One region of the Sinorhizobium mexicanum genome, then DNA from elsewhere that is predicted to be linked to it. Evidence: predicted binding sites of a transcription regulator. Region 1 holds the regulator's gene; each other region holds the start of a gene.
The links. The regulator PhoB, encoded in region 1, activates phosphate uptake and scavenging genes when phosphate is short. The targets are predictions, from matches to a motif close to TGTCATNNANCTGTCAT.
Positions count from the first base shown of each region.

Region 2: a site for PhoB is predicted at 2,199-2,215, ahead of FKV68_RS19105 (alkaline phosphatase D family protein). Genes of this name have one in related genera too.
Region 3: a site for PhoB is predicted at 1,732-1,748, ahead of FKV68_RS10430 (UDP-2,3-diacylglucosamine diphosphatase). Genes of this name have one in related genera too.

Region 1 covers NZ_CP041238.1:635,687-639,064, forward strand. The annotation lists gene pstB (phosphate ABC transporter ATP-binding protein PstB) at 1-622, shown strand, start outside; gene phoU (phosphate signaling complex protein PhoU) at 768-1,481, shown strand; gene phoB (phosphate regulon transcriptional regulator PhoB) at 1,666-2,349, shown strand; gene FKV68_RS02980 (GcrA family cell cycle regulator) at 2,428-2,946, opposite strand; gene FKV68_RS02985 (aspartate aminotransferase family protein) at 3,363-3,378, shown strand, end outside.
Region 2 covers NZ_CP041238.1:4,065,389-4,068,766, forward strand. The annotation lists gene typA (translational GTPase TypA) at 1-395, opposite strand, end outside; gene FKV68_RS19105 (alkaline phosphatase D family protein) at 518-2,080, opposite strand; gene FKV68_RS19110 (KTSC domain-containing protein) at 2,486-2,707, opposite strand; gene FKV68_RS19115 (amidase) at 2,933-3,378, shown strand, end outside.
Region 3 covers NZ_CP041238.1:2,214,900-2,218,277, reverse strand. The annotation lists gene FKV68_RS10435 (NADP-dependent malic enzyme) at 1-1,623, opposite strand, end outside; gene FKV68_RS10430 (UDP-2,3-diacylglucosamine diphosphatase) at 1,800-2,645, shown strand; gene FKV68_RS10425 (MFS transporter) at 2,818-3,378, shown strand, end outside.

The sequences.
Region 1 (3,378 bases):
TCTGCGCACCTTGAACCGCATGAACGACACGATCGAGAACTGCCGCGTGACCGGCAAGATCACGCTCGACGAGGACGACGTCTACGACCCGTCGATCGACGTCGTGGAACTGCGGGCCCGTGTCGGCATGGTGTTCCAGAAGCCGAACCCGTTCCCGAAGTCGATCTACGAGAACGTCGCCTATGGTCCTCGTATTCATGGCCTCGCCCGTACCAAGGCGGAGTTCGACGAGGTCGTCGAAACCAGCCTGCAGAAGGCCGGTCTTTTCAATGAGGTCAAGGATCGGCTGCACGAGCCGGGTACCGGCCTTTCCGGCGGCCAGCAGCAGCGTCTCTGCATTGCGCGCGCCGTAGCTGTCAGCCCCGAAGTAATCCTGATGGATGAGCCCTGTTCTGCGCTCGATCCGATCGCCACCGCCAAGGTGGAGGAACTCATTCACGAGCTGCGCGCCAACTTCACGATCGTCATCGTGACCCACTCGATGCAGCAGGCCGCGCGCGTCTCGCAGCGCACCGCCATGTTCCACCTCGGCAATCTCGTCGAGGAGAACGATACCGACAAGATGTTTACCAATCCGGATGACCAGCGCACGCAGGACTACATTATGGGTCGGTTTGGCTAAGCCAGGCGACAGAGCAATTCCAGGGAGAGTGTGAAACGGTTTTCCGTCCGGAATTGTGTAAGTTCAAAGAGTTAGATCATTTCAATGTTTCAACGAAACAAGGAAGTGATCTGGTCAACCGGTTTGCGAGTTCGAGGAACGAAACATGTCATCTACACACATCACGTCGGCTTTTGACGACGAGCTCAAATATCTGACGCGCCGCGTCTCGGAAATGGGAGGCCTTGCCGAGCAGATGGTGGCCGATTCCGTCCGGGCGCTGGTGAATTCCGACCTGGCGTTGGCGCAGAAGGTGATTTCCGACGACGCGATGCTGGACGATGCCGAGCGCCAGATCGGTGACAAGGCGATCGTCACCATCGCCAAGCGTCAGCCAATGGCCTCGGATCTTCGCGAGATCATGGGGTCGATCCGTATCGCCGCCGATTTGGAACGCGTGGGCGATCTCGGCAAGAACACTGCCAAGCGCGTGATCGCGGTCGCCGGATCCGGCATCCCCCGCAAGCTTGCGCGGGGCCTGGAGCATCTGGCGGAGCTGGCCCTGGTCCAGCTCAAGGAGGTGCTCGACGTCTACGCTTCTCGCTCGCCGGAAAAGGCGAACAGCATCCGCGAGCGCGACGAGGAGATCGACGCGATCTATACGTCGCTTTTCCGCGAACTGCTGACCTATATGATGGAAGATCCGCGCAACATCACGCCGTGCACGCATCTTCTGTTCTGCGCCAAGAACATCGAGCGTATCGGCGACCACGCGACCAACATTGCCGAAACGATCTATTACATGGCGACGGGCGCCCAGCCGCAGGGCGAACGGCCGAAGGACGATAATACGTCGACGCTGGGCTCAGTGACGGACTAGAGCATCCCGCTTTCAAAAGGAATCGTTGAAAGCGGATAAGATGCTCTGGAAATCAAAGTGCTAGAGCGCCCGATAGCCGCATGCCCTGGTGCATGCGTTGATCTTGTCCCGGTCGCGATTTTTCGCGGCCACAGAGTGTCGCGGTGGCGTGATGGCACCCGCGCGTGGGAAGGAGCATGACCGAATGTTGCCGAAGATAGCCGTTGTCGAGGACGAGGAGGCGCTGAGCGTTCTCCTACGCTACAATCTCGAGGCCGAAGGTTTCGACGTCGATACGATCTTGCGTGGAGACGAGGCTGAAATCCGGCTTCAGGAGCGGTTGCCCGATCTCCTGATCCTCGACTGGATGCTGCCCGGGGTCTCCGGCATCGAACTCTGCCGCCGGCTGCGGCAGAGGCCGGAAACGGAGCGTCTGCCGATCATCATGCTGACCGCGCGTGGCGAGGAAAGCGAGCGGGTTCGTGGTCTCGCTACCGGCGCGGACGACTATGTCGTCAAGCCGTTTTCGACGCCGGAACTGATGGCGAGGGTGAAGGCAATGCTCAGGCGTGCCAAGCCCGAGGTGCTTTCGACGCTGTTGCGTTGCGGCGACATCGAGCTCGATCGCGAGACGCACCGCGTCCACAGGCGTAGCCGCGAAGTCCGGCTCGGACCGACGGAGTTCCGGCTGCTGGAGTTCCTGATGTCCTCGCCGGGGCGCGTTTTCTCCCGTTCGCAGCTTCTCGACGGCGTTTGGGGACATGATATCTATGTCGACGAGCGCACCGTGGATGTGCATGTCGGCCGTCTGCGCAAGGCGCTGAATTTCTCGAACATGCCCGATGTCATTCGCACCGTGCGCGGTGCCGGCTATTCGCTTGAAAGCTGAAAGCCGGCGGCCTCCTCGGCAGGCATCAAAAAAAGGGGCGTCACCGCCCCTTTTTCAATTGCGTTCGCTTGAGGCCGGTCAGCGCATACGGCGGCGCTCGGCGGAAGGCTGATAGGCGAGCCGCGTGTGATAGCTGCAATAGGGCGACGATTCCGGCGAGTCGTTGCCGCAGAAATGGAACTCCTCCTTCAGGGGGTCGCCGATCGGCCACTTGCAGGTGCGCTCCGTGAGCTCCGTCAGGCCGAGGCGCCGGGACATCGGGACGACGACGTTCGGTGCGAGTTCGAGGGTCTGATCGGCGACGAGATCGACTTCGATCTCTTCCTTGAGGACGGTAGCGCCGGCGGTGCGGGTGACGGTGCGGGTGGCGACGCGCGCGGCATAGTTCGGCGCCCGGGGGGCGGACGTGGTGCGCTTCGGGCGTGCGGCAGTGGTCGCGCCGCCCGCCTTGGCCCGGCCCGGCAGGCTCAGCCGGTGAACTTTGCCGATCACGGCGTTACGGCTGACGCCGCCCAGTTGAGCCGCGATCTGGCTGGCGCTCAGGCCCTCGGACCACAGCTTCTTCAGTTTCTCCACCCGCTCGTCAGTCCAGTTCATTTCTGCACTCCCCGTTCTCGGCGTTGGATGGCAGAATCCATCACCAAGCTCCGGAAAAACTCCGGAGCTGCAACGCGATAACTCTTTTGGTGACTAGGTCCGCCGCATGCGTCTAGTAATTGAATATTAACCTACTGGCAGGGTGACTCCGTGGCAAGAGTCGCGGGAATCGCGCCGAATCGATTTCGGAGTTTTCCCCAACTTGCTGGCTGGCCGTTGCATTTTTGCAAGCCCCCGCGGCATGTTTTTTCGCGCGTCGGAATCCGCGCGTTCAAGCTCGCGGCAAGCCTTGGTTTTGTTGACATTGCGGTGCGAAATGGGAATAGTGCCTGCGCCGCCGAAAGGCGGCATTTTTGATTTTTATCGGACGCGATCGCCCGATACCGATGCCAACAGGACGCAAGGAGAAGTTCGCCATGGCCGCAACAACGC
Region 2 (3,378 bases), 890 kb from region 1:
TCCGGACGGTCGATCTTGTTGATCGCGACAATCGGCTTCAGGCCGACCTTCAGCGCCTTGCCGACGACGAACTTCGTCTGCGGCATCGGGCCTTCGGAAGCGTCGACGAGCACGATGGCGCCATCCACCATGTTGAGGATGCGCTCAACCTCGCCGCCGAAGTCGGCGTGGCCGGGGGTGTCGACGATGTTGATGCGCACGCCCTTCCAGACGACCGAGGTCGCCTTGGCGAGAATGGTGATGCCGCGCTCCTTCTCCAAGTCGTTGGAATCCATGACGCGCTCGGCGACGCGCTGGTTGTCGCGGAAGGCGCCGGACTGCTTCAAGAGCTCGTCGACAAGCGTCGTTTTTCCATGGTCGACGTGCGCGATGATCGCGATGTTACGAATGCTCATTTTTTCTCTCGGAAAGTTCTGGGCACGCGCGACAGGGCGGGTACCGCTTTTCAGTTGCCGCGCTCATACAAGTTTTTTTGCATAAGCGAAAGGGGGCCTGCGCGCAGACCAGCTCTGCAGCCTCACGCGACGGCCCCCGGATCGAGCGTCACGCGCCAGAGTTCCTTATCCTCCCGATCCATCAGCCGCACGGTCATCTGGCGCGTCTGGCCGCTGATGTCGACGATGCCGAAGAATTGCAGACCGGCCGACGGCGGCAGGTTGCTGTCGATGCCGCCTCCGGACGCCTTGATGAAGCGGACCTCCGGGCCGAAGGTCATATCGAGTTCCTTCGGACCATAGGTGCCGGAATGCAAGGGACCGGAAACGAACTCCCAGAAGGGCAGGAATTCCTTGAAGGCGGCGCGCGACGGGTCGTAGTGGTGCGCGGCGGTATAGTGCACGTCCGCCGTCAGCCAAACGATGTTGTTGATCGCGTTGTCGCGAATGAACCGCAGCAGGTCCGCGAATTCCGTCTCCCTTCCCATCGGCGCGCCATTGTCGCCGTTGGCGATCGCGTCCGACCCGCGCCGTGCCGAATAATCATCCCAGACGACGAGGCCGATCGGCATGTCGCAGGCGATCACCTTCCAGGTGGCGCGCGAGGCGGCCAGCTCACGCTTCAGCCAATCCGCCTGCCGCCAGCCGAAGAGACCGGACTCCCCCTCCCCCTGATTGGGGCCGCGATAGGAACGCAGATCGACGAAAAAAACGTCGAGCAATGGGCCGTAAGCGACCTTGCGGAAGATGCGTCCGGGCTGGGTCGGCAAGGTGCGGATCGGCGTCATCTCGTGGAACGCACGAGCGGCACGCGACGCATACACCGCCACGTCCTTTTCCGGATAGCGCGGATCGTCCCTGAGATCGGTTGAAGCCGACCAGTTGTTCAAAACCTCGTGGTCGTCCCATTGATAGAAGGTGGGGCAGACGGCATTCAGGCCGCGCACGTGCTCATCGAGCAGATTGTATTTCCACTGGCCGCGATATTCCTCCAGCGTGCGGGCGACGTCGCGCTTCTCGGGCGTCACGATCCGGTTCTTCCACATGCCGCCGTCCCGGAGCTTGATCTCGTCCGGAATGGGATTGTCGGCATAGATCGTGTCGCCTGAATGGATAAAGAAATCCGGCTCGTGAAGCTGGATGGTCGAATAGGTCTTCATGCCGACATCGTCGATGCCCCAGCCCTGGCCGGCAGTATCACCGGACCAGACGAAGCGCACCGAGCGACGGCGCAGGGGTGCCGTGCGGAAACGTCCGACGATCGGCTCCGAGACACGATTGCCGTCATAAAGATCGGTTGCGGTGAAGCGATAGAAGATATCCTGGTCCGGCAGCAGGCCGTCGAGCCGGCTCTTGATCGTGCAGTCGGTCTGCGGCATCGCATCGATGTCGGGAAGCCGTAGGGCGTTCGAGAAGCTTTCGGTGGTCGAGTATTCGACCGCCACCCGCGCCGGCCGATCCACCCGCGTCCAGATCATTCCCGATTCCGTATCGACGTCGCCAGACTGCACGCCGTGCACGAATTCCGGCCGCCCATAGCCGCGGGCGTAGAAGGGTGTCGCGAGACCGGAAGAAGCGACGAGACCGGCGGCGCCGGCGGAGAAAAGGAAAGAGCGCCTAGTCAGCGTGCTTCGAATATCGGCCAAATTTTGCCTCCGGAACGACATGCGCAAAAAATTCGCGAATCATCGATTTCGCGATCGGACCTTTGGCGAGCCGCATGTCAGCGGCTTTACAGCGGGATGAAACTATTTGAACGGTTTGGCGACAGTTCTGTGAAGGAATGGCGGCGACGGCGCGCTCTTCGTGATTTCCTGTTTCGCGACATTGGAAGCGTCTCGCGGTGCGAACAGCGGCCCTCTCTCTTCGGGTTTAACCCGAGGACTAGCCCTCTCCCCGCACGCGGGGCGAGGAGACGTGCTCCATCAGAAGCATGTGCCACGCCCGACGAGGTTTCTGAGGGAGATTAAGCGTCGCCGCTCGTCCCTTCTCCCCGCCTGCGGGGAGAAGGTGCCGGCAGGCGGATGAGGGGCAACCGCACTCATCCCGCATCAGTGCGTGAAATCGTAGTGATCCCGCACGTGGTGGTTGAAGTAGCTGCCGGCGGAGTCCGCATGCACGAAGTCCTCGTAGATGCTCTCCGGGACATCGAGATAATGGTAAGGCCTGCGATTGCCGACGAACCAGATGCTGAGCGTGCGATGGCGCGCATCGTAGTTGACGCGTTGGATCGCGGAAGAGTCCAGGATCGCAGACGATTGCAACATTGGCATTAGCGTCTTCCCGGTTGGTTTCCAGAAGTCGCTGACGCCTCTTATCATACATCAATGGGCGGGATTTATAAACGATGACGGCTACCCTGGCGCCGCCGTCCCGCGCGAGGCAGCTGCGGCAATGAAGCCGCAGCACTTTGAATTGCTGCATGAATTGTCCATAACTCGGGTCCTGAATTACGGAATCATGCGAACAACGGTCATCCCATTTACGAGGTCTTCGCCTTGACCCAATCGAAAACTCCCTCTCGCGACCGGCTCGAAACCGTACTCACGCGCCTGGATGGGCGCCGGCACGAAGAACGCGTTTTCGTGAAATTCTATTCCGACACCGCCCGGGCCGAGGCTGACGCCGCCGACCGAAGGCTGAGCGACGGAAGCGGCCTCGGCCCGCTCGACGGCCGGATCGTCTCGATCAAGGACCTCTTCGACGTCGCAGGCGAACCGACGCTTGCCGGCTCGATCATCCGCCGGGCGGCGGAACCGGCAACGGCAGACGCGGCGATCGTCCAGCGACTGCGGACGGCTGGCGCCGTCATCATCGGCAAGACGCACATGACCGAATTCGCCTTCACCGCCGTCGGCCTCAACCCGCACTATCCGGTGCCCGGCAATGCGTTCGACGAGAGCCTCGTTCCCGGCGGCTCATCGTCCGGTGCGGCCGTCTCGGT
Region 3 (3,378 bases), 1.6 Mb from region 1:
CGTACGCGCCGCTTCAGGAATGACGCCGCGGCGGCCGACGAGTGCGAAATAATCGTCGACGTAGTCGCGGTAGCGCGGGTCGCCCTCGGGATTCACGACCTCGAAGTCGACATCCGGGCGAATCCGGAGACCGTAGCGCCGCAGACGCGTCTCGATGATCTGCGGGCGGCCGATCAGGATGGGATTGGCGGTGCCTTCCTCCAGCAGCACCTGAGCGGCGCGCAACACCCGTTCGTCTTCGCCTTCGGCAAAGATGACGCGGTTTTTCGGGGCGTTCTTGGCCGCCGCGAAGACCGGCTTCATGATGAAGCCGGAGCGGAAGACGAAACGGTTCAGTTTATCGAGGTAGCCGTCGAAATCCTGGATCGGGCGGGTCGCGACGCCGCTTTCGGCCGCAGCCTTGGCGACGGCCGGAGCGATGCGGAGGATCAGCCGCTGGTCGAAAGGCGAGGGGATGAGGTAGTCTGGTCCAAACACCGGCGTCTCACCGGAATAGGCGCGGGCGGCGACATCCGACGGCTCCTCGCGCGCAAGGCCGGCAATTGCCCGCACCGCCGCCATTTTCATCTCCTCGTTGATCGTGCGCGCGCCGCAATCGAGGGCGCCACGGAAGATGTGCGGGAAGCAGAGGACGTTGTTGACCTGGTTCGGGAAATCGGATCGTCCGGTGCAGATCATGGCGTCTGGCCGGGCGGCGCGGGCCACCTCCGGCATGATCTCGGGAGTTGGGTTGGCAAGCGCCATGATCAGCGGCTTCTCGGCCATCTGGGCAAGAAGTTCGGGCTTCAGCACGCCGGCGGCGGAAAGCCCGAGGAAGACGTCGGCCCCGCCGATGCTGTCGGCAAGCACCCGCTTGTCGCTGTCCTGTGCATAGACGGACTTCCACTCGTCCATCAGCGTTTCACGTCCCTTGTAGACGAGACCCTCGATATCGTGGACCCAGATGTTTTCCCGCTTGGCACCGAGCGTAACGAGCAGGTTCAGGCAGGCGAGGGCGGCCGCGCCCGCGCCGGAGGCGACGATCTTCGCCTCGGCAATATCCTTGCCGGCAAGTTCGAGGCCGTTCATAACGGCGGCAGCAACGATGATCGCGGTGCCGTGCTGGTCGTCGTGGAAGACCGGTATCTCCATCTTCTCGCGCAGGCGCCGCTCCACCTCGAAGCATTCCGGCGCCTTGATGTCCTCGAGATTGATGCCGCCGAACGTCGGTTCCAACGCCGAGACGACATCGACCATGCGATCGACGGTCGGCGCGTCGATCTCGATGTCGAAGACGTCGATGCCGGCGAATTTCTTGAACAGCACGGCCTTGCCTTCCATGACCGGCTTAGAGGCGAGCGGGCCGATGTTGCCGAGGCCGAGAACGGCCGAGCCGTTGGAGATCACCGCGACGAGGTTGGCGCGCGCGGTGAAATCGGCAGCAGCTTCGGGATTGTCCCTGATCGCGATACAGGGCGCGGCGACGCCGGGCGAATAGGCGAGCGCCAGATCGCGCTGGTTGCCGAGCGGCTTGGTCGGCTGGATCTCAAGCTTGCCGGGGCGCGGGTAACGATGGAAGAAAAGCGCCTGCTGGTCGATGTCCCCGCTTGCCGGTACCGGTTTCACTTTGTCGCCCGTATTCATGCCTTGCATTCCTTCTTCTTGATCGGCGCCTTTTGGCATGAATTGCGGGCGGCGTACAGTTATGCTCTGGTTCATTTCCGACACCGGATTTGTCGCACGCACATGTCGTGTCATCTTCCTGAAACACGAGTCTGGTTTTGACGGTCATCAAAAGGATCAACCAAGACGAGGCTCGCATGACCGCGGCATCGGCATCCCAACAGAACTCGGTCCGGAAACTGCGGACGCTCTTCATCTCCGACGTCCATCTGGGCTCAAAAGCGGCGAAAACCGATTACCTGCTCGACTTCCTGCGCCATCACGAGGCGGAAACCATCATCCTCGTCGGCGACATCGTCGACGGTTGGCGCCTGAAGCGCAGCTGGTATTGGCCGCAGCCCTGCAACGACGTCGTCCAGAAGCTGCTGCGCAAGGCCCGCAAGGGCTCCCGCATCATCTACATTCCCGGCAATCACGACGAGTTCATGCGGGATTTCCCGGGCGTCCATTTCGGCGGCATAGAGGTGGCCCAGCGCCACATGCACAAAGCCGCCGACGGCCGCACCTATCTCGTCCTGCATGGCGACGAATTCGACGTCGTGGTGCGCAATGCGCGCGTGCTCGCCTATCTCGGCGACTGGGCCTACGACATGGCGATTGCCATCAATATCGGGCTGGCCGCGATCCGCCGCCGTCTCGGCATGCCGTACTGGTCCTTTTCCTCCTGGGCAAAGCTGCAGGTCAAGCACGCGGTGAATTTCATCGGCGAATTCCAGAAGGTCGTAGCCGACGAGGCGCGCCGCCACGACGCGCAGGGCGTCATCTGTGGCCACATTCACCACGCGGTGATCGAGGACATCGGCGATATCCGCTACATCAACACCGGCGACTGGGTCGAAAGCTGCACGGCAATCGCCGAGCATCACGACGGCAGGATGGAGTTGATCACCTGGCACCGGATGCGCGGCGGCATGATCGAGGTGGAAGCGTCGGATGAGGCTGAAAGGATGCTGGCGCATATCCTCGCGCCACAGGCGGCCTGATTCCTAAATCGGCTACGATTTAAAGGAAACATGCGGCAGCGGAATGCGGCGCCAGACGGTTTCGTATCTTTCTCTTCGTTCTTTTCAGAGAACGGCCTGTGGCGAAAACTAGCTTATGGTGAGTTGCGGCGCGGTTGTGCTAGAGGATGGCCTACAGCCATCAGGTCACTCCATGATTCCCTCATCCGCGCCCTCGAATGTGGGGCCTCCGCCGCGTCGTTTCGCGCTCCGCATAGCGCTGCTCTTTTGCGCGCCGTTGATCGTCAACGGCTTTGCCATGCCGTATTTCCCGGTCTGGCTCAGCACCATGTCGATGAGTGATTTCGAGATCGGCGTCGTTCTCGCCGTCCCGATGTTCATTCGCGTCATTACAGCGCCGCTCGCCGGTTTGCTTGCGGATCGGATCGGCGAGCGGGTGATCGTGTTGATCTGGTCGGCCGTCCTGTCCCTCGCGACCGCCTTCATTCTTTTCTACGCGCACAGCTTCTGGCCAGTTCTCATCATCTACGCGCTGCAATCGGCGGTCTATTCGCCCTACGTGCCGATCGTCGAGGCGATCGCGCTTTCGGGCGTGAGGCGCTGGGGCTTCGACTATGCCCATATGCGCGTCTGGGGATCGGTCGCCTTTATCGGTGCGACCATGCTTGGCGGCTGGATGATCGGCAGGTTTGGCGGGCCCATGGTCTTGCCGGCGATGGCCGCGGGCTTCGGACTGATGATCGTGATCGCTCTT